4 regions of the Sedimentibacter sp. B4 genome follow, and region 3 is predicted to be linked to each of the others. Evidence: riboswitches for the same ligand, from Rfam matches in the RefSeq annotation. Region 3 holds a riboswitch; each other region holds the start of a gene.
The links. A riboswitch is a leader RNA that binds a small molecule or an ion and turns the genes downstream of it on or off. The one in region 3 is predicted to bind cyclic di-GMP.
Positions count from the first base shown of each region.

Region 1: it holds a riboswitch for cyclic di-GMP, as region 3 does, so the genes downstream of both, BN358_RS00465 (LPXTG cell wall anchor domain-containing protein) here and BN358_RS16665 (transglutaminase family protein) in region 3, are expected to answer to the same signal.
Region 2: it holds a riboswitch for cyclic di-GMP, as region 3 does, so the genes downstream of both, BN358_RS14815 (helix-turn-helix domain-containing protein) here and BN358_RS16665 (transglutaminase family protein) in region 3, are expected to answer to the same signal.
Region 4: it holds a riboswitch for cyclic di-GMP, as region 3 does, so the genes downstream of both, BN358_RS14070 (methyl-accepting chemotaxis protein) here and BN358_RS16665 (transglutaminase family protein) in region 3, are expected to answer to the same signal.

Region 1 is NZ_CANG01000004.1:17,678-26,298, reverse strand. It holds partial or broken gene BN358_RS00470 (S-layer homology domain-containing protein) at 1-2,048, shown strand, start outside; cyclic di-GMP riboswitch class I at 2,241-2,328, shown strand; gene BN358_RS00465 (LPXTG cell wall anchor domain-containing protein) at 2,460-4,850, shown strand; gene BN358_RS22120 (class D sortase) at 4,906-5,649, shown strand; gene BN358_RS00455 (FAD-dependent oxidoreductase) at 5,849-8,554, shown strand.
Region 2 is NZ_CANG01000906.1:98,776-107,396, reverse strand. It holds gene BN358_RS14845 (FMN-binding protein) at 1-402, shown strand, start outside; gene BN358_RS14840 (MASE3 domain-containing protein) at 637-2,742, shown strand; gene BN358_RS22460 (AI-2E family transporter) at 2,939-3,601, shown strand; gene BN358_RS22455 (AI-2E family transporter) at 3,603-4,061, shown strand; gene sfsA (DNA/RNA nuclease SfsA) at 4,095-4,775, shown strand; gene BN358_RS14825 (GPR1/FUN34/YaaH family transporter) at 4,946-5,506, shown strand; gene BN358_RS14820 (CAP domain-containing protein) at 5,561-6,142, opposite strand; cyclic di-GMP riboswitch class I at 6,367-6,442, shown strand; gene BN358_RS14815 (helix-turn-helix domain-containing protein) at 6,487-6,684, shown strand; gene BN358_RS14810 (phosphodiester glycosidase family protein) at 6,695-8,164, shown strand; gene BN358_RS27120 (hypothetical protein) at 8,488-8,621, shown strand, end outside.
Region 3 is NZ_CANG01000935.1:1-6,785, reverse strand. It holds gene BN358_RS16695 (type II secretion system F family protein) at 1-923, shown strand, start outside; gene BN358_RS16690 (hypothetical protein) at 941-1,237, shown strand; gene BN358_RS16685 (DUF4860 domain-containing protein) at 1,257-1,742, shown strand; gene BN358_RS16680 (hypothetical protein) at 1,754-2,254, shown strand; gene BN358_RS16675 (hypothetical protein) at 2,254-2,787, shown strand; gene BN358_RS16670 (type IV pilus twitching motility protein PilT) at 2,784-3,848, shown strand; gene BN358_RS16665 (transglutaminase family protein) at 3,986-4,882, opposite strand; cyclic di-GMP riboswitch class I at 4,953-5,039, opposite strand; tRNA gene BN358_RS16660 (tRNA-Leu) at 5,262-5,346, opposite strand; gene BN358_RS16655 (DNA-processing protein DprA) at 5,384-6,280, opposite strand; partial or broken gene BN358_RS16650 (biotin/lipoyl-containing protein) at 6,426-6,785, opposite strand.
Region 4 is NZ_CANG01000903.1:46,159-54,779, reverse strand. It holds gene hpdA (4-hydroxyphenylacetate decarboxylase activase) at 1-481, shown strand, start outside; gene BN358_RS14085 (YitT family protein) at 583-1,266, shown strand; gene BN358_RS14080 (Crp/Fnr family transcriptional regulator) at 1,338-1,994, shown strand; gene BN358_RS14075 (GNAT family N-acetyltransferase) at 2,147-2,569, shown strand; cyclic di-GMP riboswitch class I at 2,630-2,713, shown strand; gene BN358_RS14070 (methyl-accepting chemotaxis protein) at 3,155-4,828, shown strand; gene BN358_RS14065 (Crp/Fnr family transcriptional regulator) at 4,864-5,538, opposite strand; gene BN358_RS14060 (HlyD family secretion protein) at 5,661-6,887, shown strand; gene BN358_RS14055 (ABC transporter ATP-binding protein) at 6,896-7,840, shown strand; gene BN358_RS14050 (ABC transporter ATP-binding protein) at 7,824-8,621, shown strand, end outside.

The DNA of each region.
Region 1 (8,621 bases), on a different contig from region 3:
CAAAGTTTATAGTAGAACATTATTTACAGAAAGAAGACGGAACATATCCGGTAATTCCAAATCGCATTGATGAAAAACAAGGAACAACAGGAACAACTGTATATGATGATGACTACCAGGGTACATTCATTGGATGGATTTACACGTCAGATGATGTCAATAGTGCAGTAATTGTTGCAGGTGGATCAGCAGTTTTGAGATTGTACTATACAACAGAAACAGTGGAGATACCAGTAGCTAAGATTTGGATTGACGGTTTAGAAGAGCCACAATATGAACAGCCAATGTTTAGAGTACAATCTGTTCAAAGGCCAGAAAGCATTGAATTACATTTGATTGATGAAAATGGTGATGTGGCAGCTTCAATAACGATAGAACCAGATGATTATAATAAATGGTCAGGAAGATTTGTATTACCGAAATATGATGGAAACAATAATGTAATAGATTATTCAAATTATACAATTGAAGAGGTTACTCTGGATAATTACATTACAGAAGTAGAAAATTGGGGAATGAGCGATGGCTTTAGAGTTTACAATGTTGAAGCTATTAATGTTCCGGTAACGAAGGTATGGGAAGGTCCTAAAGGAGATGAAGTAACAGTAACTTTGATTGACGCCAATGGTGAACCAACAAATCACACATTGATATTAAATGATGAAAATGAATGGCAGGATTCGTTCAAGTTACCAAAATATGAATATAATCCTGAATACTATTGGATTAGGAACAAGGTTGATTACTCAGAATACAGATTATCAGAATCTGATATTGAAGGCTATACCCCTGGTATAACTGGTAGTGTTGAAGATGGCTTTACTGTTATTAACACAATAGATAAAGTCGAATATACAATAAACTATTTGGAATTGGGTACTGGTTTGCCAGTAGCACCAACTGTAACAAAGTCTGGTATTTATGGAACTCTTGTTACTGAAGTAGCAAAGGATATAGCAAATTACAACAAAGTTGGTCAAACTGAAAAATCAATAACTTTAGGAACAAGCGGAAATGTAATTGATTTTTACTATTCAGAATATGAAGTTATAGAATCTGATTTCTATAAGATTAACTGGATGTATGAAACCGGTTACAACACAAACAATTATAACAAGAGATATGAAGCCGAAGGTGAAGGTACTGTAAGCAACATAACAAATTATGTACAGCTGCATTATGATTCTGGTTATACATATGTAAACTACAATCAAACAGTTGATACAATTGAAATACCAGTTGTTATAGATACCACTTCAGGTTCAGCAATTACTGGAACAGCAATTGAGTATGTAATAACAACTACATTTGATTTGTTCTATGACAGAAACAGGGACGATGATGATGATGACGACGATGAAGATATTCCTGATCCAGAAGTACCGTTGGCAGACCTTGAAAAATTAGATCACTTTGCGTACATAATTGGTTATCCAGAGGGAGATGTTAGACCTCTTAACAATATAACCAGGGAAGAAGTGGCAATGATTTTCTACAGACTGCTGACAGATGAAAGCAGAAACAATTTGTTAAGCGATTCGAATCCATTTACGGATTTAGAAAATCATGGATGGTCAAATCGTGCAATATCAACATTATACAATGCTGGTATAATCAAAGGCTATCCTGATGGAACATTTAAGCCGTCAGATCCTATTAGCAGAGCAGAATTTGCAACTATTGCGGCTAAGTTCGATAAACTAGAGCTAGGCAGTACAAGTAATTTCACAGACATATTTGGTCATTGGGCTGAAAAGTATATAACATCTTCTGAAATCAAGGGATGGATTAAAGGTTATCCAGATTTAACATTTAAACCTGAACAAGATATAACAAGAGCTGAAGCAATGACATTGATTAACAATGTATTGGAAAGAGCAGTTCCGGAAGAAAATATACATCCAGATGCAATGTTCTGGCCGGATAGTACAAGTGATAAATGGTACTTCGAAGCTGTAATGGAAGCAACCAACAGTCACAATTATATATATGAAGAAGACGGTGACGAGCTTTGGACAGGATTAAAGGCTAATAAAGTTTGGCCGTAAGCATAACAATAAAAACAACCACTAATGGTGGTTGTTTTTTTGTTGAATTTTCAGATATTGTAGTCAAGTTGAAATTATGTAGAATAAAGAATATATTCTATAAATTAACATATTTATTTACAAAACATATTAATAAGGGAAATATTTTTTAAAATGTTTATAGTTGCTTTTTTGTGGTATAAATTAAATACAATTTAATATTGGCAAAACTATTGAAAAATAGTGACGCAAAGCTATGAAGTCTAATGTATGAAACTACTATGATAGTTCAGCTGCAAATTAATATAAAATTATTTTGCAGCTTTTTTATTTTAGAAATAACGTTAGAAGAAAATATATCTTTAGCTTTTGTTTAAAAGAACAAAGCAACAATTTTATTGGGATTTTCAAATTTAGAAAGGAGAATAAATTATGAGAAAAATCAATACCCACAAAAGAATATTAGCGATAGTATTATCTGTAATGCTTATAACGCTGGGAATACCATTGACAGCACAGGCAACGACTTCAAATTGGAAACAGTTTGCAGATGAATCTGGCAATCAAAAATGGATAAACGGAGATCTTAACCGAAACAATTCTACATATGCAGAAGGCAGATCTGTCCCACAACGTCTTATATTGAATGATATTACCACAGGCAGTGGAATACACTATGTTGATTTCGAATACCAGTTTACAAAAGGCGGAAAGTATGCCTATGACTTTATAGTAGGTTATGATCAGGCAGAGTCAACATCCGGTCAGATATGGGATGAAGGATGGATATGGTATGACATTGATGAAGAAGACATAGAAAGACTGAACGATAATGTAACATATATTCCTATACCAACAAACAATTATGCTACAGAAAAGGAAGATGCATACGAGGATACTAACGGAGAACGAAGAATCTATATTTTTTCCAATAAACCAATCACGGATGCTTCAATAACCATGAATAACCAGCTGGACGGAAATTCAAATAAAGACAGCACTCTTGGCTTTAAAGTCAGTTGGGAAGGCGATGCTGATGAAGTAATGATTATATATGCTTCTCATATAGCTATGGGTGTTGAAGGGCCAGAAGGCTGGGGCCTTGGCATGGGTGCAAGCGAAATTCATGGGTCACCTTATCACAACAAGCTTGGTCCATACAGCTCCGAATGGAAAGGAAGCAAGTCGCAAGACAATCAACTTCAGATTAAAGATGGAGCAGAGACTGTATATGGAAAAATTGAAGTAACTAAATCAGCTAGTCCGTTGACAATGGCAGAGCCGGGTGGAGAGTTTACTTACACATATGTTGTTAAGAATATTGGAACAGTTCCGGTAACATTGACAAGTGTTGTGGATGACATAATAGGTACCATTGAACTTCCTGCAGATGTAGAACTTGCTCCAGGAGAATCCACAACAGCAATGACAGCCAAATATACGTACACAGACGATGGAGTGTATACAAATACAGTAATTGCAACAGCAAAGGATAATAAAAATAATACAATTACTGATACAGATTCTGCTAATGTAACTGTAACAGATACATTACCAAGTATCACAGTGACAAAGGTGGCAAACCCAACGAGTCTGCCTAAATCAGGCGGAGTGTTCACATATACTTATGTGGTTAAAAATAATGGTATTGTGCCGGTGACAGTAACAAGCGTAGAAGATAATGTAATAGGCACCATAATATTGCCGGCAGACGTAGAACTTGCTCCAGGTGAATCAACAACAGCTATGACAGGAGTTAAAACATACACTGAACCAGGTACTTATTCTAATACAGTAACAGCTAAAGCTGAAGATGATGACGATAATGAAGCCTCAGCCACAGCAGTTGCTTTTGTAACAGTAACAAATTCAGATGCAAGTATTATAGTAACAAAGACAGCAGATCCTATTGTTATGGCAGAGCCTGGTGGAGAGTTCACATATACGTATGTTGTTAAAAATAATGGTAATATACCTGTGACAGTAAAAAGTGTAAGTGATGATGTAATTGGATTGATAACATTGCCATCAGATGTTGAACTTGCACCTGGAGAATCAACAGCAGCAATGACAGGCAAGCACACTTACACAGATGATGGAGTTTATACAAACATTGTAACTGTCAAAGCTGTCAATGGTGAAGAGGAAGTCACCAACACAGCTAGTGCTACAGTAACCGTAACAGACACAAAACCGATTATATCAGTGACAAAGACAGCTAATCCAACAAGTATGGCAGTGCCTGGCGGACAGTTCACATACACATATATAGTTAAAAACATCGGAACAGTACCGGTAACTGTTACAAGCGTTGAAGATAATGTAATAGGCAAAATAAAATTACCTGATGATGTAAATCTCGAACCTGGTGAATCAACTATTGCCATGACAGGCACAAAGATTTATACAGATATAGGAACGTACCCAAATACAGTTGTAGCAAAAGCTGTTGATGATGATGACAATGAAGTAACAGCTTTAGCTAATGTATCTGTAACAGTAACAAGAGTTAATGATCCTGACGACGAAGAGGATGATGAAGATGAAGAGGAAGAAGATGAAGATGACGGCGAAGATGAAGAAGAGGAGTTAATTCCAATAGAAGATCCGGATGTTCCGAGAGGAGAAATATTACAGGCGCCGGATGAGCCGTCTAGCCCAGATGTTCCTGTTGAAGATGAAACAATAGAGGAAAGTGCTGTTCCTAAAGGAACACTTCCTGATACCGGAACGGTATTTAACACGTGGATTTTAGCTGCTATTGGGTTATTTATGATAATAGCTGGTATAATCATAAATAAGAAAAATAAAGTTCAAGGTTAACAATTGCAATAAGGAGGAACGTTAAAGTTCCTCCTATTTAAAAAGGATGATTTTTATGAGAAAATATTTATCACGAATTTTGATAACAGCAGGCTTAATAATAATAGGAATTGCACTGTATCAAAAAGTGAATACCATATATTATCAAAACAAATTAATGAATGAATATGATGAATATATTAGTACGCTTAAAAATCAGGGTACAAATGAAATTGAAGAATCAATAGATGATGTACTTGTTGAAACAGAGGACGATATTCTTGGGGCTAACTTGCAGGTGCCTGAAACCGAAGAAGCAAAAGAATATGATAACTCTGAAGAAAACAATATTACAGAACCCGAAGGTGTTGAAAACTCAAAGCCTGATCTTGTAAAACTATTTGAAAATAAAGAAATCAGTGGCATAATTGAAATACCCAAAATCAATGTAAGTGCTGCAATACTGGAAGGTACTGATGACAGTGCTTTAAAATATGCAGTTGGACATTATCCCGGAACAGTACAGCCAGGCGAAGATGGCAATAGTGTATTGCTGGGACACAGAAATTACGTATATGGGCATTTTTTTAGAAAGCTTGATAAATTGGAAGCAGGCGACAGAGTTGTTATAAAAAAAGATGAAAACATTTATACTTATGTAATTTATGAATCATTTGTAGTGAAGCCGGAGGACACATGGGTATTAGATAAAACATCAGATTCTATTATAACAATGATTACATGCACTCCCATCGGTACATATACAGATAGATTAGTTGTAAGAGGTTCATTGCTGGAAGAAAAAGAAAATCAGTTATAGCCATAAGCGGAGCATAAAATCTCCGCTTATTTTTATGCCTTGTATTTTGCTAGATGGTTATGGAAAATGTTTACATTTAGATAAAAAGAGGTTAAAATAATAACAAGAATTAATCAGTATTCGTCAAAATATGAGTTTGAATTTAAAAATGAGGGGTATAATTAAAATTGGCAAAACTTTAATGTTAAGAGGAGGAAAAATGAAATCATTAAAATTAAAAGATAATATTTATTGGGTGGGGAGCCTTGATCCTGAACTTGAGGTGTTTGACATAATTATGCGCACTGAGTTCGGCACATCATACAATTCATATGTTGTGAAAGGCAGTGAAAAAATCGCGCTGATTGAAACAGTTAAATTGAAATGTTTTGATGATTATCTGGAAAGGTTAAAGGAATTAAATATATCAGCACAAGATGTGGACTACATAATAGTAAATCATACAGAACCTGACCACTCGGGCTCAATTGAAAATCTTGTTAAAATGAACCCTGGCATTCAGGTTGTTGGTTCAAAACAAGCAATTGAATTCATGAATCACATATGCAATACTCAGTTTAAATCCATTGCAGTTAAGGATGGAGATGAATTATCACTGGGTGACAAGACATTTAAATTCATTGATGCAAAGTTCCTGCACTGGCCTGATTCAATGTTTTCTTATTTGAAGGAAGACAAGACATTGTTCACTTGTGACGCTTTTGGAGCTCATTATTCTCTGGACACGGTTCTGCAGAGCACCGTTGTTAACAAAGATGATTATATGGGTGCATTCAAATATTATTTTGATAATATTCTTGCTCCTTTTAAATCTTTTTATCTTCAGGCAATTGAAAGAATTGAAAATCTTGACATAGACATGGTCTGCACAGGACACGGTCCCGTTCTTGATGAAGATCCATGGAAAATTATAAATCTTTCCAAACAATATTCAACAGAAAAGAAGCCATTTGAAGGAAGACTAATTGTGATTCCATATGTTTCTGCATACGGCTACACAAAATCAATGGCTGAAGAAATTGCAAAAGGTATTTCAGAGTCAGGTATCAAGACTGAACTATATGATATGGTTTATGAAGATGAAAAGAAAGTGCTTGATAGAATATACTGGGCAGACGGTGTGCTGTTTGGTTCACCTACAATGGTGGGCGAAGCATTGGAGCCCATATGGAGTATTCTAATAAAAATGTATGCTCCTATTTACAAAGGAAAACATGCTTCTGCTTTTGGTTCATATGGCTGGAGCGGAGAAGCCGTTCCAAACATCATGCAAAGAATCAAGCAAATAAGACTGAAGCCATTCGGTGAAGGCCTGAGAATACGATTTAAACCTTCTGAGGAACAAATAAAAGAAGCATACAATTTCGGTGTGGAATTTGCATATGCTGTTGATCCTAGTGCAAAAAAAGAAACTCAAGCAAAGTGGAAATGTATTGTATGCGGAGCAGTTGTTGAAGGTGAAGAGCCTCCTGCAAAGTGTCCTGTGTGCGGCGTTGGACCTGAAAATTTTGAAAAAATTGAAGAAGAACAATCTATTAAATCAACAAAGGTAAATGAAGCAGCAGTTGCCGGTGATGAACAAAAAACTTTCAGATGGAAATGCACAGTATGCGGTGAAATTATAGAAGGAACAAATCCGCCTGAAGCATGTCCTGTATGCGGAGTGGGACCGGAATATTTTGTAAAGGTTGATGACGAAGGTGCTGAAGAAAATTATGCTGACATCAATGAAAAAATAGTAATCATAGGTGCAAGCGGTGCTGGAATGGCAGCTTGTGTTGAAATAAGGAAAAGAAACAAAATAAGCGACATTACAATTATCTCTAAGGAGAATGTGAAGGGATACTACAGGCCGCAGCTTTCTAAAATGCTGTCAAACGATACAGTAACAGTTGAATCGATGATTATAAAGGATGACAAGTGGCTTGAGGAAAACAAAGTTAATCTCATTCTTGACAAAGTAGTTACATCAATTGATTCAGAAAATAAAACTGTAACACTTGAAAGCGGAGAAAAGATTGAATACACTAAACTCGTAGTTGCATCAGGAGCAGAAGTGTTTGTGCCTCCTTTTGCAGGAAGAGAAAAGAAGGGCGTATTCACACTAAGATATGCCAAGGATGGCAATGACATAAAAGAATATTCAAAAGGCAAGAAAACAGGTGCTGTTATAGGCGGCGGTGTTTTAGGACTTGAAGCAGCCAATGAGTTAAAGAATTTAGGACTTAAGGTTACTGTAATTGAAATGGCAGACAGGATTCTTCCTCGTCAGCTTGATGGTGATGCTTCAAAAATACTTGAAGAAATAGTTGAAAATTCAGGTGTTACATTTTTAAAGGGTGTAGGAACAAAGGAAATCTTAGGCGATGACAAGGTTAAGGGAATACTACTGGACAACGGTGAAACTGTGGATGCGGAAGTTGTAATAGTATCTACTGGAGTCAAAGCAAACACAAAAATTGCAGAAGGAACAGGCATTGAAATTAAAAGGGCCATTGTTGTTAACAGCAAAATGGAAACAGCTGCAAAAGACATATATGCATGCGGGGACTGTGCTGAATACAACGGCATAAATTATGCGTTATGGAGTGAAGCAATTGAGCAGGGAAAAGCAGCAGGAATTAATGTCTTAGGCGGAAGAAGCGAATATGAAACAATAATTCCTTCCACAACTCTAAACGCCTTTGGTTCAAGCGTATTTTCAATAGGTGACATAGGTTCTGATCCTAATGCTGAATACAAAACATTTGAAAAAAATGAAGGCATAAATTACAAGAAGATGTATTTCAAGGAAGGTATACTTGCAGGAGGAATACTAATCGGTGACACTTCACAGACTGTAGACCTTATTCAGGGATTTGAAAACAAAAAGACCATGGAAGAAATGGCCGAAAAATTAAAATAGCAGAAACAAAATTCGCGGATTTATTCCGCGTTTTTTTTTATTTTTGATTACATGTTATGACAAAATA
Region 2 (8,621 bases), on a different contig from region 3:
GCACTTGAACAGTTGCCTGGAAAAATCGCTGAAGCTGATTCAACAGATGTTGATGGAGTTTCTGGAGCAACTTATACAAGTGATGCAATAAAAAAAGCTGTTGAAGAAGCATTGGCAAGCAAGGGCGAAGCAGCAGCACCGGCAGCTGAAGGAGCTCTTACAGGAACAGCTAAGGGCTTTGGCGGGGACGTTACAGTTACTGTAACAGTTGACGGAGATGACATACTGACTGTTGAAGCAGTTGGCGCAGACGAAACTCCAGGTATTGGTTCAAATGCAATTGAACAGTTACCTGCAAAAATAGTTGAAGCAGATTCAACAGAAGTTGAAGTAATATCAGGAGCAACATATACAAGCAAGGCAATAATAGAAGCAGTAAACGCTGCTTTAGCTGCACAATAATATTAACGATAATTCAAATGCTCTTAAATTTAAGAGCATTTTTTATTGCTATTTATTTATGAATTATATTAAGCTGATATTTAAAAAGTCGAAATTTGTAAGAAAATATGAAGTTAAAATTTTTAAAAGTGGGTATATCATAATTGGTGTGACTTTTGAAATAACATATGATTTTATAAAATGTATGTTATAACAATATAGGCATCATATATTTAAAGAATATAGGGGGATACAATGGAAACAACAGAATCATCAGTTAGATCTGAGATTGGTAACACAGATTTGAAAACGTTGTTTGTAAAAGACAGCACGGATATTTTTCAGCACTTTTTATTCATTATGATTCTTATAGGATTAGTAATGCTTCGGAATGTAAATTACTACGTGTTTCACAGCCTTGCAGAAACATTCAGCTGTTTTATAGCCATGGGAATACTGATAGTTTCAATTCATACAAACAGGATATCAAAAAACAGTTTTTTTATGTTTCTGGGTATTGGTTATGTATTTATTCTTATTTTGGATTTATTTCATACATATTCATACGGTGATTTGATTATGTTATCAAATGAGATGTATGACATGGATACGAAATTTTGGATTGTTTCAAGGGGTGTTGAGCTGGTAACTCTGCTCATTTCATTTGTTTTTTTAATTAAAAATAATATAAGAACAAATAATTATCTAATATTTATGGTGTATTTTGTTTTTGTAGGGTTTATTATTTATGACATAGTCTATCTTCAATTCTTTATTCCTGTTATGAGAACTCCTGAAGACGGAATCACTAATGCTAAAATATATGCAGAATATATCATAGCTTTTGGGTTTTTCATGTGTTGCCTCATTGTGTTTCTGGCAAGAAAAAATATGGACCGCAATTTATTTGTTATGATTGAAGCTGCTCTGGTATGCAAAGTTATTTCCGAACTGTTTTTTACTTTATATGGAGATGTTACAGACATATATAATATGCTTGGCCATATATTCAAAGTTAATTCTTATTATTTCATTTACATGGGTATAATAGTTAACGGACTGGAAAGGCCCTTTGAAATGATTAATATCAATTTAAACAAGGCTGATGCTGCTGTAATAGAAAAAGAAAAACAAAGAAAGTGCATGGAAGACATAATAATGCATAACGATCAGTGTTATGATTGGATAATTGAAAATTCAGGAAACGGTATTGTGATACTAAGAGATAATAAAATAATCTATGCAAACATTACAGCTGCAAAAATATTAGGAGCAGGCAGTTTAATGGATATCCTAGGAATTGATCAAAATGAGTTCCTAAAGAACAACTATGAAGATAATATTGTTAAAGAGTATAATTCATCTGATTTATTTAATGGATTTAAGGAAATTAAAATTACAAATTTGAAAAATGAATGTGTTGATATAGAATTCTCATCAGATAATATTTCATACAGAGGAAAACCTGCCAGGATTCTCATACTAAAGGACTTGGGCCTTAAAAAAGAAATAAAGCTTCTAAAAAATGATTTGATAGAAAATGAGGAACAACTGGTAAAATCAAATGAACACAACAAAATAATAACAGAATTTTTTTCAAACATATCTCATGAACTTAAAACACCTATTAATGTTATATTGAGTGCAATACAGCTTCTTATGATAAAATGCGTCGATGACAGCAGTGTTTACAATGAAAAATCCGCTAAGCTTTTGAATGTTATAAAGCAAAATGGGTACAGGCTTATAAGACTTGTAAACAATTTACTTGATATGTCAAAATTTGATTCCGGCTTCCTGAAGCTAAATCTTTGCAATGAAAACATAGTTAGCATTGTGGAAGATATAACGCTTTCAGTAGCAGATTATATAAAATCAAAGGGCGTAAATATAATTTTCGATACTGAAGTGGAAGAAGTACTTATGGCTGTTGACTGTGACAAAATTGAAAGGATAATATTAAACCTTCTTTCAAATGCCATAAAGTTTACAAACAGCGGAGATGACATATTTGTCTTTGTTAAAGATGAAGAAGAAACTGTTAAAATTTCTGTCAAGGATACGGGAGTGGGAATTCCTGAGGATAAGCTTAAAATAATATTTGACAGGTTTGGCCAGGTTGAAAAAACACTTACAAGAAACAAGGAAGGCACAGGAATTGGATTGTCTCTTGTAAAAAACCTAGTAGAAATTCACGGCGGCAGCATATCTGTAAATAGCAAGGTAGGGGAAGGAAGCGAGTTTATTGTGGAGCTGCCTGTAACACTAATAGATGAAAAGGAAGAGAATCTATGCAGCCCTTACTACAGCAGTGGAAAGGTTGACAACATTCTGGTTGAATTTTCAGATATATATCAATGAAATAAGTGATTATTTAAAACAATAATAATGGGATGTTAGGGTTAGTTCAAAATGAACAAGCCCTTTTTGTATTCATCGTGTTTCTATTGAGTAACATTACATGTATTTGTTGACAATCAAAAATCTTTATTGGATAATGTAATTACTGACACTGGATAACATACCAATATTACCAGTAGCATAGAAAGGATTACGTATGATTGATTATTCCAAAAACAATTATAAAACAATATTAAAAATTATAATTACAGCAGCTTTGATGCTGCTGGCAGTTATTAACTATCACGAAGCAGTTGATTTATTAATAAAAATTTACGGAATTGTTTATCCTCTTCTGCTTGGGGCTGTTATGGCTTTTGTGCTTAACATTTTAGTTGTTAAATATGAAAAACAATATTTTCCGGGAAACAAAAACAAGTTTGTTGTTAGTTCTCGCAGGTTTGTGTGCATTTTGCTGGCAATAATGACAATAATTCTTGTTGTTTTCTTTGCTCTGAGAATTGTTATACCACAGCTTGTAAAGTTCATCACATTGCTGGTGGAAAAATTTCCGGGAGTTTATGAAAGTGTTGTTAAATGGATTGTTGAAAATTCACATGAAATTCCTGCGCTTCAGCAAAAAATAAAAGAGCTTGACATGGATGGCTATGCTGTACTAAATAAAGTGCTTGGTCTTTTGGGAAACTGGACATTTGGGACTGTGTCATTCATAGGTTCAGCATTTGGAGCTATGGTGGAATTTATTCTTGCAGTTACATTTTCCATTTATATACTTGCTGATAAGGAAGACCTAAAAAATAAATTTAAAAAACTTTTTAAAGCATATATCAGCAAAAGAAAAAAGAACAAGAATTTATGATGTGCTAAACACTGCAAATGAATCATTTTCAAGCTATATAGTTGGTCAATGCAAGGAAGCTGTTATATTAGGAACTCTTTGCACTGCAGGAATGATAATACTTAGTTTTCCATATTCAACCATCATCGGTCCTGTAATGGGTTTAACGGCGCTTATACCTATGATAGGAGCCTACATAGGTGCAGCTCTTGGATTTTTACTTATTGTAGCTGTGAATCCTCTGAAGGCTTTGTTGTTTATTGTATTCATTGTTGTTTTGCAACAGTTGGAAGGAAACTTGATTTATCCAAAAGTAGTTGGAAATAGTATAGGGCTTCCTGGCATATGGGTGTTTGCTGCAGTAATTGTAGGAGGAGGCTTTATGGGCATTGCAGGAATTATTTTTGGGGTTCCGGTTGCAGCCACAGCATACAAGATTATGAGCAAATCAGTGAATGAGAGAATCAAAAAAGCAAAATAACCATACTCAGCATAATTGAAGGGACATAATGAAATGAAATATGAAAATATAAGAAGGGCTAAGTTTATCAGCAGGCCAAACAGGTTTATAGCTAATATTGAAATAGACGGTAAGATTGAAATTTGTCATGTTAAAAACACAGGCCGATGCAAAGAACTCTTAACACCTTATGTTGATATATATGTTCAGGAATTTGACAGCAAAATACGAAAAACAAAATATGATCTTATATCTGTTTACAAGGGAGAACGCCTCATTAACATGGACAGTCAGGTTCCGAACAAGGTGTTTGGGGAATGGGTAAGAAATAGCAGCGTGTTTGAAAATATAAAGCTAATAAAAGCAGAACAGAAATACAAAAATTCCAGATTTGATTTTTATCTGGAAGCTGATGATAAAAAAATATTCGTTGAAGTGAAGGGAGTAACACTGGAAGAGGACGGAATAGTAATGTTTCCGGATGCTCCCACTGAAAGAGGGCTGAAGCACTTGAACGAGCTGTCCTCCTGCATTGATGAAGGATATGAAGCTTATGTTTTTTTCATTGTCCAAATGAAGGATGTGAAATATTTTACCTCAAATGTTAAAACACACAAGGAATTTGCTGATACTCTCATTAAAGCAAGACAAAAAGGTGTCAACATAATTGCTCTTGATTGTGATGTAAAAGAAGACAGCATAACTGCAATGAACTTTGTTGAAATAAAACTTTAATTTTGAAATTAATATATGAAAGTTCCTTGGACGAATTACCAATAATTGTTTTCTCCAGCTAGTTGCAAAAAATGTTATATAAGTGAATATTTATTTCTTGCATAAATCTATTCTGTATGTTAACATACTAACGATTTTAAAATAATTAATAAAAATTTATTGGAGGAAACATGAACAAAGAGAATCAAATGGCAATTGCCAACCCGTCTCCATTAGGCCTTTTAGGATTTGGATTGACAACTGTGCTTCTCAATCTTCACAATGCAGATATTATTCCGCTTTCAGTAGTAATAGTAGCAATGGGATTTGCATTGGGCGGAGCAGCTCAAATCATTGCAGGAATAATGGAATTTTTGAAGAACAACACCTTTGGAGCTACAGCATTTACAGCTTACGGATTTTTTTGGTGGTCGCTTATATTTATTTGGATTAACCCTTTTGAAGGAATAAAAGCAGCCGATGAAAAAAGTATGGGATTTTACTTGCTGCTTTGGGGTATATTTACAGCATTTATGTTTATTGGAACTTTGAAGCACAACCGCGCCACACAAATTGTATTCTTATCACTTGCAATACTGTTTTTAATGTTATCAATAGGAGATTTTACAGGAATTCACAGCATTAAAATTGCTGCAGGATGGGTTGGAATTTTCTGCGGATCATCAGCAATATATACTTCATTGGCTCAGGTTGTAAACAACGAATTTAAAAAGCAAATAATGCCTTTATAATAAAATAAATAAAAACTGCGCTGTTGGCGCAGTTTTTATTATATCTGTTAGCAATTATTTGTCATCTCCGGTAAACATTTGAGTCCAAAACGTTTTTCCGCTTGCGTCTGTCCAGTATCCTACACCTATATAAATAAATTCAGGTGAAAGTATATTTGCTCTGTGTGAAGGTGAACCCATCCACTGAGAAACAACTTCTTCAGGAGTGTCTTGCCCTGATGCTATATTTTCACCCCATGCAGAATAAGTTACGCCATATTTTAACAACATATCTCCGGCCATCCCGTAAGTGGGAGACTGGTGTGCAAAATAATTGTTGTCTGCCATATCCTTCGATTTTAATCTTGCCACGTCAGATATTTTTGTATTGAAACTGAGTGCAGGCAAACCGTTTTTTTGCCTTTCAACATTCACAAGATCCGCTACTCTTTTTTCATAAGAAGAAGAACTTGAAGGAACAACTGAAGGATCTGCCGTTGGATTAGCTGAAGGTTCAGTGGTGTTGAAATTGTAGAAATTGTCTAGGTTGAAATTATTCGGGTCAAAATCGTTCCAGTTAAAGTTTGAAAATGCAAGTGCCTGCACTGGTGTCAATGCAAGAACTAAAGTTAAAGCAAATGCCGATACTTTTTTCATACATATTCTCCTCACTTAATATTAAGCTGGTAAAACAAATAATTACTACATGAAACTATTAAAAGTTTCATAGTTATTATTGCAATTAAAGACATAAATATAATGAGCAGTTGTTTGATAATTTGACTAATAGTGACAATTGTAATCTTTATAATTTTAGAAAATTTTCCTTTTATTTACAAATTGTATTGACAACGTTCGCCAAGAAGACTATAATTATGACAAATTCATATTGGCAAAACAGGCGAAAGTCTGTGACGCAAAGCTAAAGGGCCTTTAAAATGGCAGCCAGCTGCAGTTTGCATTGCTATTGAATGGCAATGCTATTTTTTTTGAGGTGAAAAATGGACTTCATAACAATAAAGGATGCAGCAGATTCGTGGGGTGTTTCTCCAAGAAGAGTTCAATTATTATGTGCAAATAAAAGAATTGACGGAGCAGTAAAATTCGGAAGAGACTGGGCAATACCAAAAGATGCTGAAAAGCCTACTGATGCGAGAATTAAGTCAGGTAACTATAAAAATTGGAGAAATAAAGAATAAGGAGATAAATATGAAATTTTTCAAACATGTGTTATGTTTAACATTAGCCGGTGTACTATTATGCAACAATCCAACTTTTGCTGCAACAAGTTCGTACCGAAGCACTAACATAAATGGAATAAACATTAATTATATTAATATACAAATGAATTCAAACATAAAGACAGTAGTGTTAAATGCAGAAAACCAGATGAATAGTTCTGATTCTCTTGCAAACATGGCAAAAAGCTCAGGAGCTTTTGCTGCAATAAACGGAACTTATTTTGAAGCTTACAATGGAACTCCTGTTCCATGGGGAACAATAATCAAAAATGGAAAAATAATTCACATTAGCAATGGCGGATCTGTTGCAGGAATTTCTTCAGGAGGCAAATTAATCATAGACAGGCTTTCCTTTGATTTTGAAGTATACATAAACGGTAAATTCAGGTCAATACCGTGGAGAATAAATCATCCAAGCACTGAAGCAGATGCAATAACAATTTTTACTCCTGAATATGGTTCAACAGTCAATCTTCAACCAGGAGCCAAAGCAGCAATAGTAAAAAACGGAAAGGTTACTGAAATTTCCACTACAGATTTTATAGTTCCAAGTGGCGGATTTGCTGTAGTATATAATCAATCAGTTGTTTATTTGCTTGATGAGCGTTTTAAGACAGGAGATGAAGTTTATTACAAGGTAATCATAAAAACAACATTTACAAATGCTGAAGACTGGAATGATGTTGTAAGCGCACTTGGTGCAGGTCCAAGCTTAATTATCAACGGAAACATTACTGCCGATGGCCCTGCAGAAGGATTTTTTGAAGCGAAAATCAACACAAACAGTGCAGCAAGGTCATTTATAGGAACAAAATCCGACGGTACCATAACAATTGGCAACATGGGATCGGCTACAGTGAAGAATGCAGCAGAAACTTTGAAGCAAATGGGATTTGTAAACGCCATGTGCCTTGATGGAGGTGGTTCAGTTGCTCTTTACCATCCTGCATCAAATGTTTCAACTTCCGGAAGAAAAATAAACAACGGACTTGCGTTTGTTGAGGAAAAAATTACAGGTATCACTGCAGTGCCAACATCATCAAAGGTATTACTTGATGGAAATGATGTAAATATTGAAGCTTACAACATTGATAACAGCAATTACTTCAAGCTTAGGGACATTGCAAAGATTCTCGATGGAAGCAAAAAAAGCTTCAATGTTGAGTGGGACAACAGCAAAAATGCAATAAATATTGTGAAAAATAAAAAATACAGTCCAGTTGGTCTGGAGCTTGCTTCATCTAATGAAAAAAGAAGTAAGGGTGCTGTTAAATCAAGTTCTGAAGTTTATTTGAACGGAGAAAAAGTCACTCTAACTGCTTACAATATTGACGGTAACAACTACTTTAAACTTCGTGATATCGCTGGAACATTGGATTTTGAAGTTATGTGGGACGCTGTTCAAAATGCAGTAATCATAGAAACAACAATTGAATAGAAAACTGCCTGCACATTATGCAGGCAATTTTTATATAATAAGGAAAGTTCTCTTTCCTATTATATAAAAACGAGGATTGCAAAGGACGGGACGTCCTTAACCTTAAGGGGGGTGCGGAGTCAAAAACGCGTATACATTTTTACGCCGAAGGGGGACATAGGTCCCCCTAGCGGAGTTGCGGAGCAACTTTTTATATGTATAATATAATATTGAATGAGAAATTTTATTATTTCAAGGTTTAAATTTCCAATGATGGGTAAAAATAAAATAGTACATTATTTCAAATATAAGATTCATTAAATATCTCGGAAGGAGGAATTGAAATGGACAGCAATATGGAAGCTTATTGCACAGTATGCGGAAAGTTCACTTATTTTATTTATGATGGAGAAGACTGGGTGTGTCAGACATGTGACAGTGTAAATACAAATGCCATGAAAGGCGAAACAGACATGAT
Region 3 (6,785 bases):
ACGTTAAAAATGCGCTTGGTGTTGTTCTGGATGAACTTTCAAACAAGGTACCATTATACAAAGCAATGGAAAACTCAGAATACTTTCCTACATATATAATAAGCATGAGTCAAATAGGAAGTGTAACTGGCAGGCTAGAAGATGTAATGACTTCATTGTCTGAATATTATGACAGAGAAGATTTCATAAAGGCCAAAATCAGGAACTCTGTATTTTATCCGTCCATGCTTTTTGTTATGATGTCTTTTGTGATAATATTGCTTGTAACTAAGATCTTCCCTATTTTTGAAGGAATGATTAAGGAGCTTGGAGGAGAGCTGCCAGGAGAGTCATCAGCTTTAATATCATTTTCTACAGGTATAATGGCAGGCAAATTCACAATGGCTGCGACAATTGCAGTGCTTATGCTCATTGCAGCAATATTTGTTCTTACAAAGACAAAAGGGGGCAAAAAGTCCTTCAATAAATTTTTAAGTTCTTTTGGTCCTACAAAGTCAATAATGAAGAAAGTCACTGCGTACAGATTTGCTTCCAGCATGTCTCTTCTTCTATCAAGCGGTATGAATATAGATTCATCAATGGATATTCTCCTTGATGTAACCGAAGAGCCTGAACTTAAAAACAAAATTGAAGAATGCAAAACTTCCATGAATTCGGGAGAAAATTTTCTTGATTCATTGTCAGGGCTTTCTATGTTTTCAAGCATGCACATACAGATGCTCAACATGGGTCAGCGCACCGGCGAAATGGACATTGTGATGAAAAAGCTGACAAATATTTATGAAAACGAGGCAGATCAGGCAATAAGCAATTCAGTTGCACTGATTGAACCGGTGCTTGTTGGAATTTTGTGCGTTGTTATAGGTTTTATCCTCATATCTGTAATGCTCCCTTTGATGAACATAATGTCATCAATAGGATAGCAGAAAGGAATGATACTGTGAGAAAATTAAAGCTTAAAATATTATCTGTTGCCATTGTATTCATTTTTGCAGCTTTCTTATACATGTCTGTAGACAACGCTCAAAAAGGCAGTGATAATGAAATGTATGAAATACTCACCGATGCCATTGCAAGAAGCGCAGTACAATGCTACGCCATTGAAGGCTTCTATCCTCCCGACATTGAATATCTGGAGGAAAATTACGGGTTGGTTGTGAACCACGACAAATACGTAATAAGTTACAATGTATTTGCTTCAAACATCATGCCTGAAATTGAAGTTTTCAACAAATAATCATCGTGAAAGGATTGTTATGAACTCAAAAAACTTTTCAAAACAGTTTTCTTTTCAATTTGTATTTATTATGCTACTTTTTCTCATCATTGTAATATTATCAGTGATGATTATTGTTTTAGGCAAAAACATATATGCAAACATCAACGAGGACAGAGACAGCAATTATGAAATACGGGTTTCACTTTCTTACATAGCTAATAAAATTCGTCAGTCAGACAAACAAGGAACTGTTGAAATAAGAAATTATGAAAACAATAACGCTGTTGTAATAAACGAAACTTATGATGATGAAAATTATGAAACATGGATTTATTTTTATGACAATGCAATTTATGAGATGTTCGCAGACGAAAACGCTACATTTCTGCCCGAAGAAGGCATGAAGATTGTTGATTGTGACAGTCTTGAAATTACTAAAATAAAGGATAATCTGTATAAGTTCGCTGTAAGCAGCAGCGCTGACAGTTCAGAACTGGTTTTGAACTTATACTCAAACAATTAGGTGGTGATCAATTGAAAAATAAATTGTCCATCAATCTCGAAGTTTCTCTTGTGGAAATCATTTTGTCAGTCTTGATTTTTGCCATAGCTGGAGTCATAATGCTTAACTGTTTTGCCTATGCAAAATACACGCAGGAAAAAACTAACGACAAGGTTGCTGCTTCATGGCTTGTTCAGTCGGATGCTGAAATGATTAGATCTGCCGATACTTTAGACCAGGCAGTCTTATTCCTGGCAAAAAACTATGAAAAAAAAGCTAAAGATGGAAGTTCAGATATTTACACCAATTATTACGACAAGGCTTGGAATCCTTGTAGCGAAGAAGAACAGGAATACATATTGAATACTGTTATCTCACTTGATGAAAAGGAATATGGTGAATTTATGGATATAAAAATAACCGCAGAGAAATCAAAGCCCTACCCCTTTGTAGACAAGGGCAAATTGACAAGTCCCGTTTATTCTATTGAAACCGGCAAGTTTTTTCAAACCCATGAATCAGGGAGGCAGTGATGGAAACCCACAGCAAAAGATTATCCAATGTTTCCGTCGGAATGGGCGGAACTTTAATCATCACCATATTTGTAGTTTTAAGCCTCACAATTTTTGCCACCCTTTCATTTACAACTGCTCATTCTGATTTAAAACTTGCAGTTAAAACCGAGAAAATATCATCAGATTATTATAAAACAAGCAGCAAAGCAGAAAGAATTCTTTCAGATATTTACAGTGCAATGATGGAAGCAAAAGAAAACATAAGTGCAGATTCTGCAGCAGACAAAGACAAACTATACTTTGACGCACTTTCAAAAAAACTTTCTGAATTTGAAGATGTTGATTATGTTTATGAAGAAGGAAAATTCACTGTTTATTATGAATCTTCAGGAGAAATGAACCAAAAGATAAGCGTTGGTCTAGAAGTTTTTTATGACAAAAAAAACAATGATCCTTATTACAAAATCACATCATGGAATCTTGCAAACATAGAGCTGCCTGTTTATGAAGAAGAAAATTATGATTTATGGGAAGGAATCGAAATTAAATGAAAACCATTGATATATTTCAATTAGCTATAGAAAAAAAAGCATCCGATATTTTCATCATTGCCGGAAGGCCATTGTCTTTTAAAATAATGGGTGACATTGTGTCTTATGACGACATTCAGCTTTCGGCCGATGACACTTATGGAATAATATATGACATATTTAAGGTTGCTAATCAGGAAAGTCTTGATGAGCTGTCAACAGAAGGAGATGTAGACTTTTCTTTTTCTCTTCCGAAGCTTGGACGCTTCAGAGTTAGTGCGTACAAGCAAAGAAATTCATTTGCTGCAGTCATAAGGGTTGTGCTGTTTGAGCTGCCGGATCCTGTCAAGCTTGGAATTCCTGATGTTGTTATGAATCTTCACTCCAAGACAAAAGGTCTTATTTTAATAACAGGCCCTGCTGGAAGCGGAAAATCTACAACTCTTGCTTGCCTCATAGACAAAATAAACACTGAACGCAACTGCCACATCATGACATTTGAAGATCCTATAGAATATATTCACAAACACAAAAGATCAATTGTGAGCCAGAGAGAAATATCAACAGATTCCAAAAGCTATATTTCTTCACTTCGCTCTTCGTTGAGGCAGGCTCCGGATGTAATGCTCATTGGAGAAATGAGAGATTTAGAAACCATAGAAATAGCCCTGACAGCTGCCGAAACAGGGCACCTGGTTCTATCCACACTTCACACTACGGGAGCTGCAAACACCATTGACAGAATAATAGATGTATTTCCTTCAAATCAGCAGCAGCAAGTGAGAATTCAGCTTTCAATGCAGCTTCAGGCAGTTATATCACAGCACTTGATTCCGTCTCCTGTACGTGGAAGAGCTGCTGCCTTTGAAGTTATGCTTGCAACAAATGCAGTATCAAACCTCATAAGAGAATCAAAGGTCCACCAGCTTAACAGCGTCATTTATTCCTCGGAAGGAAAGGGAATGAAATCCATGGACACAAGCATTTATGAGTTATACAAAAATGGAATAATCTCAAAGGAAAATGCTGTGCTTCATTCCATAGACCCTGACCTTATGCTGAAGCTTCTCAACAAGCAATAATTAAAGGTAAAATAAAACCCCTTTCGGGGTTTTATTAATTTAAAATTTCTTTTTTAATAATAAGGGCGGACACAATATCCGCCCTTACAATTTGGAGAAAAAAAGTTTGTCATTATTCTGACCCTAAATGGGGTTTTTTAATATTCAAATTGTTTTGTATAATACTTGCTGTCTATGAGTTTATTTGTATATTCCATCACTCTCGGGCTGTTGGATTGTTTTGCTGATGAAGCTATTGTGCTGTCCATGAGCTTCCATTGTTCACCGTCAAAATACATTTCATTCAATACTATCCATCCGGTTTCTTCAGTGTAAACTTCATTCCATGCATGGAATGCGCTTAAGTTTGAAGAATATCCTGTAACCAGTTTTGCCGGTATTCCTTCAGAGCGAAGCATCGACGCCATAAGTGAAGCATAATCAAAGCATATTCCCTTGTTGCTTGTTAGTATATCATCTACATTTGGAAGATATCCGCTTTTAACTGTCTTAGCCTTTTCATTGTCATATGCTATGTTTGAAATAACATAATCATAAATTGCATCCAGCTTTTCAAAATCTGTTGTTGAGTCCTTTGTAAGCTCAGCAGCCTTCTTTGCAGCTGCTGATTCTCTTGTGAAGTTCACAAGCTGGTTTGGCATAAGAAATGGCAAATTCTTGTCCTTGAGTTTTACTTCAATTGAAACGGTCTGTTTTGCAGCATACTTCGTTCCGCTTATATTTTCAAAAACCTTCACACTGTATGTACCATCTCCCATTTGAAGAGGATAGGTGTCGTAGTTTCCTTCTCCGTTTAAGTCGTATGTGTACTTTCCTTTGCCCTTTTCTATTATTACCTTCAGCTTTTTATTCGTAGGATTTAAATATTTAACTTTAATATAACCTTCTTGAGCAGCTGAAGCATCTATTTCTGATTTTGTGCTTTTATAAATGCCGTCTGCACCGAAGCAAAAAGCTGAAGAAGTCAACAACAGCATTATTAACAGGATAAATAAGGTTCTTTTTGTGCATTTCATATTTTTTAACTTTTTCATATGCTTGTCCCCCGCAAATAAAAAAAATTCGCAATGATGCGAAGCAATAGACTAAGTAAATGTACCTGAGTACAGCAACTGGCTGTCATACCATTTTCATGGGTTAGACCCTATAGCTTTGCGCCATTTTCTTTAGAAAATTTTGCCTATTTAATTAAGCTCATCATATCACTTGGGATAATAATTGTCAACAAAATATTTCCAATTTTGACATATCAGTTCTTACAATTTTCAATCAATATATGTATTTCTTAATTTCTGTATTTTTGAGAATGAAAAATTCTTAGTTTTAATAGTTTCTCCTTAATAAATCATTATTTCAGGCAATAAAAAAAACTCGTTTCAAACGAGGTTTCTTTATTGCGGTGAACCGCATAATTGGTGCGGATGAGAGGGTTCGAACCCCCACGCCGTGAGGCGCTAGATCCTAAGTCTAGTGCGTCTGCCAGTTCCGCCACATCCGCGCAACCAGTTGTTTGCTCAACAACAAAATTGATTATACTACTGTGAGCATGCTTTGTCAAGCATTATTTTACAAGATTTATTTTTGAATTTTACAAGTTTTTCAAAACTGTCTATTACTTCGATGTTATTGTTAAAAATTGAGGTTTGTCCTATGCATGAGCACACGCTTGTGGTATATGCTACAGGCTTGTTGAATGCATTTGCGAACTTCACTGTATGGGATGTTCCTCCCTTAAGTCCTCCCTCTATTACTATGATTCCTTCAGACAATGCAGCAATGACTCTGTTTCTGTCTATGAATGCATTTTTTTCTGCTTTTGCATTTGGAGGAAGTTCTGACACAATGGTTCCGCCATTCATCAATATCATGTTGTACATGGATTTGTTGTTTTTCAAAATATATAAATGACCTGCAGGAATAACGGCTATAGTCCTGCCCTTTGCTGCAAGGCAGCCGTTGTGTGCCGCTTCATCACATCCTGAAGCAAATCCGCTTACAACGCAGCATTTTTCTTCTGCAAGTTTTTCAGCAAATATGGAGCTTATTTCATACCCTTCCTGAGAAGGAGTCCTTGTTCCTACTATTGCTATATTGTAGTCATGATTGAGCAATTCAACATTTCCGTCCACATAAAGAATTAATGGTTTATCTTCAATCAGTTGAAGTTTTCTGGGATATTCCTTGTCATAAATGCTAATGATTTTTATATTTGCTTTTTTGCAGCATTCAAATATAGCAGAAGCATCACTTTCCACTTTTTCCAAATCAATATTGATTTTTTTTATTCCCATGTCTTTTATGAATTTTTCAACTTCAGAAAAGTTTGTCAAATTAACTTTCTTTGCTTCCATGAATTTCAGGATTTTGCTTATAGTCTTTCTGCCTAAACCATTAACGAGCTGCAGCCTTACTATATCTTCGTTGCTTATCATCTTTGATCCCCTTGTGATTAGTTTAAATCGGAAGTTTGTTTCTTCTCCCAGTAAGTTACCATTATATACGTTTCTACATTTTAACACAATATTCAACAAAAAAAAACTCTTCTTTATGGAAGAAGAGTTAAGAAAATTTAATTATTTATCCAATTGTTACTAAAGGCTCTCCCGTGCTCACTGTTGAAGACTTGGAAGTATGGATTTTATTAACAACTCCATCCTTTGGAGACACAATTTCATTTTCCATTTTCATTGCTTCAAGTATCAGAATAAGTTCTCCTGCCTTTACAGCCTGACCTTCTGTAACCTTTATATCAAGAATTGTACCAGGCATAGGAGCTGTCAAAAGCTCTCCTGAAACAGGTGATTCAGGTGTCTTGGGAGCTGGTGCCGGCTTTGGTTCCGGCGATTTTGGAGCCGGTACAGATGCTGCTGGTGCGGCTGTTGCCTGTACTGCTTGTGATTGTTGTACGGGAGCATATGTGAAACCACCATGTCCTGC
Region 4 (8,621 bases), on a different contig from region 3:
AAAAAAATGCCATAAACTGCAAATTCATACAGCAATTGAGACTGAAGCATATGCAAAACAGGAAGAATTTTTGGAAATTATGAAGTATATCAATTTTGCATTTATTGATGTCAAGAACATGGACAGAGAAAAGCATAAGGAAGGTACAGGAGTTTATAATGATTTAGTACTTTCAAACATCAGGGCCTTGATTAAAGCAGGTTGGAAAGGAAGATTAATTCTGAGACAGCCAACTATAGCAGGGTACAATGACAGCGTTGAAAATGCTCATAAATTAATTGAGTTTATGAATGAAAATGGATTGTACGAAATTAACCTTTTAAAATTTCATAGACTTGGATTGACCAAGTGGGAACAGTTGGGGAAAGAGTATGAATATAGCAATCATGGAGATATGACAGAAGAAAAAATGGAACTTCTTCAAGGAATATATTTAGATAATAATATAGCTTGCTATATTGGTGATGACACTCCTTTCTGATCTAGGGTACACTAATAGGGCTGGTGATAATGATTGATTTTCATTTCTCCAGCCTTTATTATAATAAGTAGAAAAAAATTAAAATAACATGGAGGAAGTAAATGAAAACAGCAAAAAGAGTATGTCTTTATCTATTAGGATTTTTAATATTAGCAATTGGAATAAATATTTCGAAACGAGCAGGTCTCGGTATTTCTCCTGTTAGTTCAATTCCTTATGCCTGTGAACTTGTTTGGGGAGTTGAACTTGGAAAGGCAACATATTTTGTTTACATGGGATTAATGGCACTGCAGATAATATTGTTGAGAAAAGATTATAAAGTAAGAAACTTGTTGCAGATTGTTCCGACTTTTATTCTTGGCACTTTCATAACATATACCAGCACAAAATATTTGTTGTTTTGGTTGCCAGCTCCTGGCAATTACGTAATGCAACTTGTATATTTGGCAATAAGTATAGTGGTTATCGGTATCGGTGTTTCCGGATTCCTTATTCCAAACATCATGCCTCTTCCGGCAGAAGGTCTTTGCGCTGCTATTGTGCAGGTGAGCAAGGATAAAATAAAGTTTGGTAATGCTAAGGTTGGAGTTGACACAGGCATGGTTTTAATATCAGCACTTTTGTCTCTTGTATTTTTAGGGTCATTGAAGACAGTAAGAGAAGGAACAATTTTAGCTGCATTGCTTGTTGGAAAAGTTGTCGGTTTTATTATGAAAAACTATAAACCGAGAATCGTTGAATGGTTAGACAAAGGTGAGGTAGAAGAAGAGAACAAAGCTGTTTAAGTTGCTTGTATAGTTTGTAAGTTTGAATTATAATAAATTATTATAATTCAAACTTATATTGGAGGTATTTTATGTTAATTGAAAACTCTCACATATATACTTACATTAAAGAATGTTTAGATAATATTCCTGTTTTGACTTTGAAAAAGGGAACATGTTTTTCAAGGGCAGAAAATATAGATAATCAAATTTATTATATTCTAGAGGGTACAGTTAAAATAGAAAGTTATTCTGACTTGGGCAAAAAAGTACTTTTAGATGTCATTTCAGAAAATGAGTTTGCCGGACAGATCAGTTATTTTAGAAAGCATAATTTTTATGGCAATAATATTGCCGTGACTGATGTTGTACTGCTGTGCCTGAATACTGATATGATGAACGTGTTAATGAAAAATTCAGAATTTTCTACTTTCTTTTATTTTAAGACCAGCAGCAGGGTTTATGTAATGTATAAAAAAATGCTCATGAGCAATTTGTTTTCTCAGTGCGAGCTTGTATCCTACTATGTCCTGGAGAATTCATGCAATTGCAAATTTATCTATAAAAGCATTTATGACATATGTGACAACTTGAATATTAGCAGAAGAAGTTTATATAACATCTTAAATAAGTTTGAATCTGAAGGCATTATTGAAAAATTAGATAATGGTCCATATAAGATTATAAATGAAAAATACTTGAAGGATAAATCTGATAGAGTTAAAAGGTTTTCAGAAAACAACTATTAGTAATGGATGTAAAACAGTTGCTTTTATATTAATGTGGTTCAAAAAATGTTTTTAATTAGTTATGATTAATACCGGACTGTCAAATTACTCATTGTGGATTGGCAGTCTTGTTTATTAATTTAGGTAAAAGCATAAATTATAGGGAGGATAAAATGGAGGTCGCTTTACAATTAAATTGTTCGAATATTGATTTTAATAATGTTTGTGAAATTTTAAAACGAGTTGGCATGGGGTATTTTGATGGTGAGGTTCATAAAAAAGCATTTGAGAACAGCCACAGTGTTGTGTTTGCTTTCCATGAGGAACAAATGATAGGGTTTGGTCGGGCTATTTCAGACGGAGCTTATGAAGCTGCAGTTTATGATATAGCGGTAGTACCTGAATATCAGGGGAATGGTGTAGGTAAATTAATTATGGAGAGCATCATACAACGTCTTTCTCATTGTAACATAATACTATTTGCATCTCCAGGAAAAGAACCGTTTTATCAAAAGTTAAATTTCAGGAAATTGAAAACAGGAATGGCAATATTCGGTAAAGAAGAGCAAATGCATTCAGCAGGATTTACTGAATAATGTTGACTTTATATTCATCTAAGCTTAATATATAAGAACAATGTGAAAGTAATAAAAACAAAATTGAAAAGGCAAAACCATTGAAAAGTGGTGACGCAAAGCCGTGAGTCTAAAGCTTAATGCCATGATTGTCAGGTTGCCAAATTAGTAATGCTATTTTTATAGTTTTATTTTTTATAGGCAACAATGTTGCCTATTTTTTTATTATATTGGAAAATGCTGTGCAATTATACATAAAACCTTGTAAGTATTGTTACGTACTGCCGTTAAGGAGTTACAGTGAGGGGACACAATTTCTTTGTGGTAGTGGCGCAGCAAAATTTTGTGCGTTGAAGATATCTTTACACTTTTCAGTTGATTTATTATTTGCACAAATTCAATGAGATGAGATAATAGGAGGTAAAATTATAGTATAAGGATTCCATATGACCCAAAAGATATAAAAGTCTAAAATTGAATAACAAAAGTGAAGCAAGTATGCTAACGGAATTGGGAAATCTGTTTATAGTACGTAAATTATTTCTACAGGAAAATGTGAAAGAAATTTATGAGCTAGCTAAATTAAATCAACTTAGGAGAGTTTACATGAAGCTTAAAATTAGAAAAGATTTGTCAATTAGAGGAAGACTGCTGCTTGGGTTCGGCATAATAACTGTAATTCTTGCATTTATTGGTTTGCTTTCAATTTCTGCACTGGGAAATATAGATGAAAGTACAACTATTATTGCTGAAAACAGTCTGCCCAGCGTAATGTATTCAAGTGAAATGAACACAGCCGTTTCAGATTTCAGAATATATGAATTAGGTCATGTTTTATCGGAAGAAAAATCTGAACTTGCTCAATATGAAGAAAAAATGAATTCAAAGAACATTGAAATAAATAATTATATTGATTTGTACAACGGTTTAATCAGCAATGACACAGACAGGGCACTTTTAGAATCTATAAAATCAAAATGGAATGAATATTTGAAAATAAATGAAGAGATTGTTGCATTAAGCAATGGTCAAAAGTCAGAAGAAGCTGAAGTACTGGCAAAAGGAAACTCAAGAGTAGTATTTGACGAAGTATCAGCTATGTTGGTTGAATTGGCAGAATTTAATCAGCAAAATGCAGATTTGGAAAATCAGAATGCTGATAAACTTTATTCGTTTACAAGCACTATTTTAATAATAGTAGTTATAATTTCTATTATTATCAGTATAGTATTAAGCCTTGCAATTACTAAAGGTATAGTAAATCCAATAAACAATCTTGTTGAAGTTTCAGATGAATTGGCAATTGGAAATGTAAATGTAAATGTTAGTACAAATTCAAATGATGAAATAGGAAGACTCATGAAAGCCTTTGAAAGGATGATTGAAAACATCCGTTCTCAAGCTTTGACAGCGCAAAGCATTGCAGAGGGAGATTTGACTATAAATGTGGAAGCCAGATCGGATAAAGATATACTTGGAATTAAGCTTGCTGAAATGGTTGCAAATAACAATGCTATTCTATCAAACATCAGTGTTGCTTCTGAAGAAGTGGCAGCTGGTGCAAGCCAGATATCTGAATCAAGCATTATGCTGTCACAGGGAGCAACAGAACAAGCAAGCTCCATAGAAGAATTGACAGCATCTCTAGAAGAAATTTCTGCTCAGACGTCTATGAGTGCTAAAAATGCCAATAAAGCAAATGAATTTGCAGAAAAAGCTAAATTTACTGCAGAAAGCGGCAATCAGCAAATGAAGGAAATGCTTAATGCCATGGATGAAATTAATAGTTCATCAACAAATATATCAAAAATTATAAAGGTGATTGATGACATAGCTTTCCAAACAAATATACTTGCTCTTAATGCGGCTGTAGAAGCTGCACGAGCTGGACAGCATGGCAAGGGGTTTGCGGTGGTTGCAGAGGAAGTAAGAAATCTTGCTGCACGATCTGCCAGTGCCGCTAAAGAAACAACGGAAATGATCGAAAATTCCATTAAAAAATCACAGGTTGGAACTAATATAGCACAAAATACAGCAAAAGCCCTGGATGAAATTGTTGAAGAGGTTGAAAAAGTAGCAAATTTAGTTAATGATATAGCAACATCATCAAACGAACAAGCAGCAGGTCTTGAGCAAATTAATATTGGTATTATGCAGGTGTCACAGGTTGTACAGGCAAATTCAGCAACATCTGAAGAAGGTGCTGCTGCAAGCGAAGAGCTGACAAGTCAGGCACAAATGTTAAAAGAGATGGTAGGAAAGTACAAACTTAAAAAGTAAAAACAAAAAGATTTGCGATGAACGCAAATCTTTTTTCATATGAAGTGTTTCATAGACTCAATGTCTTTTATGTAAATGTAATTTGAATTATATTCCACCAGGCCATCATTTCTCATTTTGTTGAGTTCTCTTGAAAGGGAAGAACGCTGAACTCCCAGTTTTTCAGCCAGGTCCTTTTTCGTCATGTTCAATTTAACATTTGTGCTTCCCTGGGAGAATGATTCAATAAGCAGGAAATCAATGATTAACTGTCTAATCGTCTTCATGGTCAGGGATTTTATTTTGTTTGAAAGGATAAGTGTCTTGCTTGACAGTGACATGAGAAAACTCTTTAAAAAGCATTCATTTTTTTGACAAAGCGCCAGTACAAGAGAACTTTTCATGTGAAGCAAAGTGCAGTCGGTCTTTGCTGTAATTGTCATGGGATAGTTGCTGCTGGCTGAAAAAAGAAGGTTTTCTCCCAAAACGTCTCCGCTCATAAAATCACTGATTGTAAGTATTTTACCGTCCTGGTCGATTTTTTGTATTGTTATGATTCCATTTAATATTACGTCTAGGCTCTCACATTTTTCATTTTGCAGATATATGATGGAATTTTTTTCGTAATCTTTCACGGTATAATAACGTTCATCAAAAATATTTTCAAGTTCTTCAGAGTTGAAACATTTGAACAATTCAGTGTTTTCAAGTATTTTAATAAAATCCTTCATGACATTTCCTTTCTTATGGGATTTAAGAATATTTTACAAAAAGTTACCGTGGTAACTGTTTTAACAACTGATTTATATTATAGTTGTTTAAAGCTGAACAATCAATATAAACGGAGGGCGTTATGCAAAATATTTACAACCATCTCAGGGCAAAGGGCAAAATAGTAATCATGCCTGTCTTAATTCTAATAGTTCTCATTTCAATTTATATTTTCAACAATTTGCAAAAAAATGATTCTGCAGTGGTATATGCAAACAATGGCACATTTATTGAAGCATCAGGAACCGTAGAAAGCAATGTAATTTCCTTGAGCAGCGAAGTAACAGGAACAATCGAAAAAATAAATATTGAAGAAGGCGACAGTGTTAAAGCAGGAGACATAGTAGCAGAAATTAATAGCAGCAATCTTAAAAACCAATATGAACAGTCACTGACAAACCTTAAGATTTCAGAGAAAAATCTTGAGCTTCTTGAGAAAAGCCTTAATAACTTAATAATTCAGAATCAGGACATGTCAAAACAATCTGAAAGTGCCTATTTAACAGCTAAGGCTGAATATGAAAAGGTAATTGATGGTGCAAGCGATGATGAAATAAACCAGGTGCAGGAAGCAGTGAAGCAGGCTGAAGCAAATCTTGAATATGCAGAATCTGCAGCAGATAGAACAAGAATTTTGCTTGATGAAGGAGCGGTTTCACAGAGCAAGTATGACGAGGTGCTGAAGAGTCACGACATAGCCCTGGCACAGTATAACTCAGCACTGTCACAGCTTAACATTATTAAATCATATCCTACGGAAGAAATCGAATCAGCTGCAAAAAACAAAATGCTTCAGGCAAAATCCGGATATGAACTTTCTATTTCATCGGGAAACACACAAATTGCTCAGCTTGAGAGCAAGATTGCAATAGCAAAAGTACATCTTGAACAAGCACAAAAAAGTGTGGAACAGTCTAAAACAGAACTTGACAAGACATTTATAAAATCTCCTGCAGACGGTTTGGTAAATACACTTGTTGCAAACAAAGGAGAATTTGTAACAGCGGGAAAATTGCTTGCTGAAATATATGAAAAACAAAATACAGAAATAAGATCTTACGTTTCGGAAAAAAATATAGGACTTGTAAAGGTTGGGCAGGAAGCCGAATTGTATGTGGATTCAGATAGCTCCATAACATTTAAAGGCAAAGTTTCAAGAATAAGTGAAGAAGCTGAGTTCACTCCAAAGAACATACAGACAAAGGAAGAAAGAGTAAATACAGTCTTTGAAGTGACAATAAATCTTGAGGATTCTCATGGGGTTGTGAAACCCGGAATGCCTGTTGACATAAAAATCAAGGTGGATTAGGAGGAATTATGGAACATGAAATTCAGACATTATCCCTTGTTAAGAATTTTGGTGACGTTACGGCTGTAGATAAATTAAATATTAATGTTAGAAAAAATTCAATTTATGGTCTATTGGGTCCTGACGGCGCAGGCAAGACAACAACCATGCGAATGCTGTGCTCTCTTTTAAAGCCTGACAGCGGCACTGGAAAAATCGGGGGACTTGATATTGTAAAAGACAGCGAAGAACTGAAAAAACATATTGGTTACATGCCTCAAAAATTTAGTCTGTACGGGGATCTTACCGTAATTGAGAATCTTGAGTTTTATTCTGAAATATACCAGGTTCCAAAACTGGAAAGCAAGGAAAGAATTAAATTTCTGCTTGAATTCAGCAGCCTGTTAAACCATTCTTACAAGCTTGCAGATCAGCTGTCAGGAGGAATGAAGCAAAAGCTTGCCCTTTCATGCAACTTGATTCACACTCCTAAATATTTGTTTCTGGATGAGCCCACCATAGGTGTAGATCCTGTTGCAAGAAGGGAGCTTTGGAAAATACTTTTTGACTTAAGGGAGCAGGGGGTCACTATTTTTGTGAGCACACCATACATGGATGAAGCTGAAAGGTGTGATGAAATAGGGCTCATGTACAATGGAAGCATTATAAAAAATGACAGACCTGACAACATAATAAGAGATTTCGGCAAACACATTTTGTGCATTGTTTCTGATGACAGTTATGCTGCAAGAGAAGCTGCTCTGGGAACCGCCAGTGCAAAGGATGTGTACCTGCTTGGGGAAGAACTCCATGTTGTTTCAGATAACATGGAAATCACAAAAAACATACTTGAAGAATCATTAAAAAACTTGAATTTAGAATACACCATAAATGAAATAACACCTACTCTTGAGGATGTGTTTGTGAATATTGTAAAAAGCCGCTCGGAGATGACATATGGAAAACGCAATTGAAATCAGGAATTTTACAAAATTGTTTGGAGAATTTGTTGCCGTAAACAATGTAAGCTTTGATGTGAAAAAAGGAGAAGTGTTTGGTTTTTTAGGTCCTAACGGTTCAGGCAAGACTACGGTCATAAGAATGATTCTCGGCCTATTAAATCCAACGTCAGGCTCAGGTCACGTACTTGGATGTGACATAAGGGAGGACAGGGAAAAACTAAGGAGCAAAATTGGTTACATGTCTCAGAAATTCAGCCTTTACGAAGAGCTGACTGTAGAAGAAAATCTGGATTTTTACGGGGGAGTTTACTGTATACAAAAAGATAAGCTTAAGGAAAAGAAAAAAGAAATTCTTAAGATGGCAGATTTGTGGGGAAAAGAAAAGATGATTGTTTCTAATCTTTCAGGAGGGTGGAAGCAGAGACTTGCTCTTGGATGCTCCATAATACATGAACCTGAAATACTTTTGCTGGATGAGCCTACAGGAGGTGTTGACCCCATAGCAAGAAGGCAGTTTTGGGATATAATTTACAAATTGTCAAAAAAAGGTGTTACCATTCTTGTTACAACCCACTACATGGATGAAGCTGAACACTGCAATTCAATTGGTTTTCTATATTATGGCAATATTTTGTCACTGGACACTCCAAACAATATGAAAGAAAAAATAATAGAGGGGAATATAGTTGAAATAAAGTCTGACAGCACATTGAAGGCTATTGAATGTAAGCCAACTCTTGAGGACGTGTTTGTTTTCCTGGTGGAAAGCGAAAAAAGAAAAAAAGAGGTGACA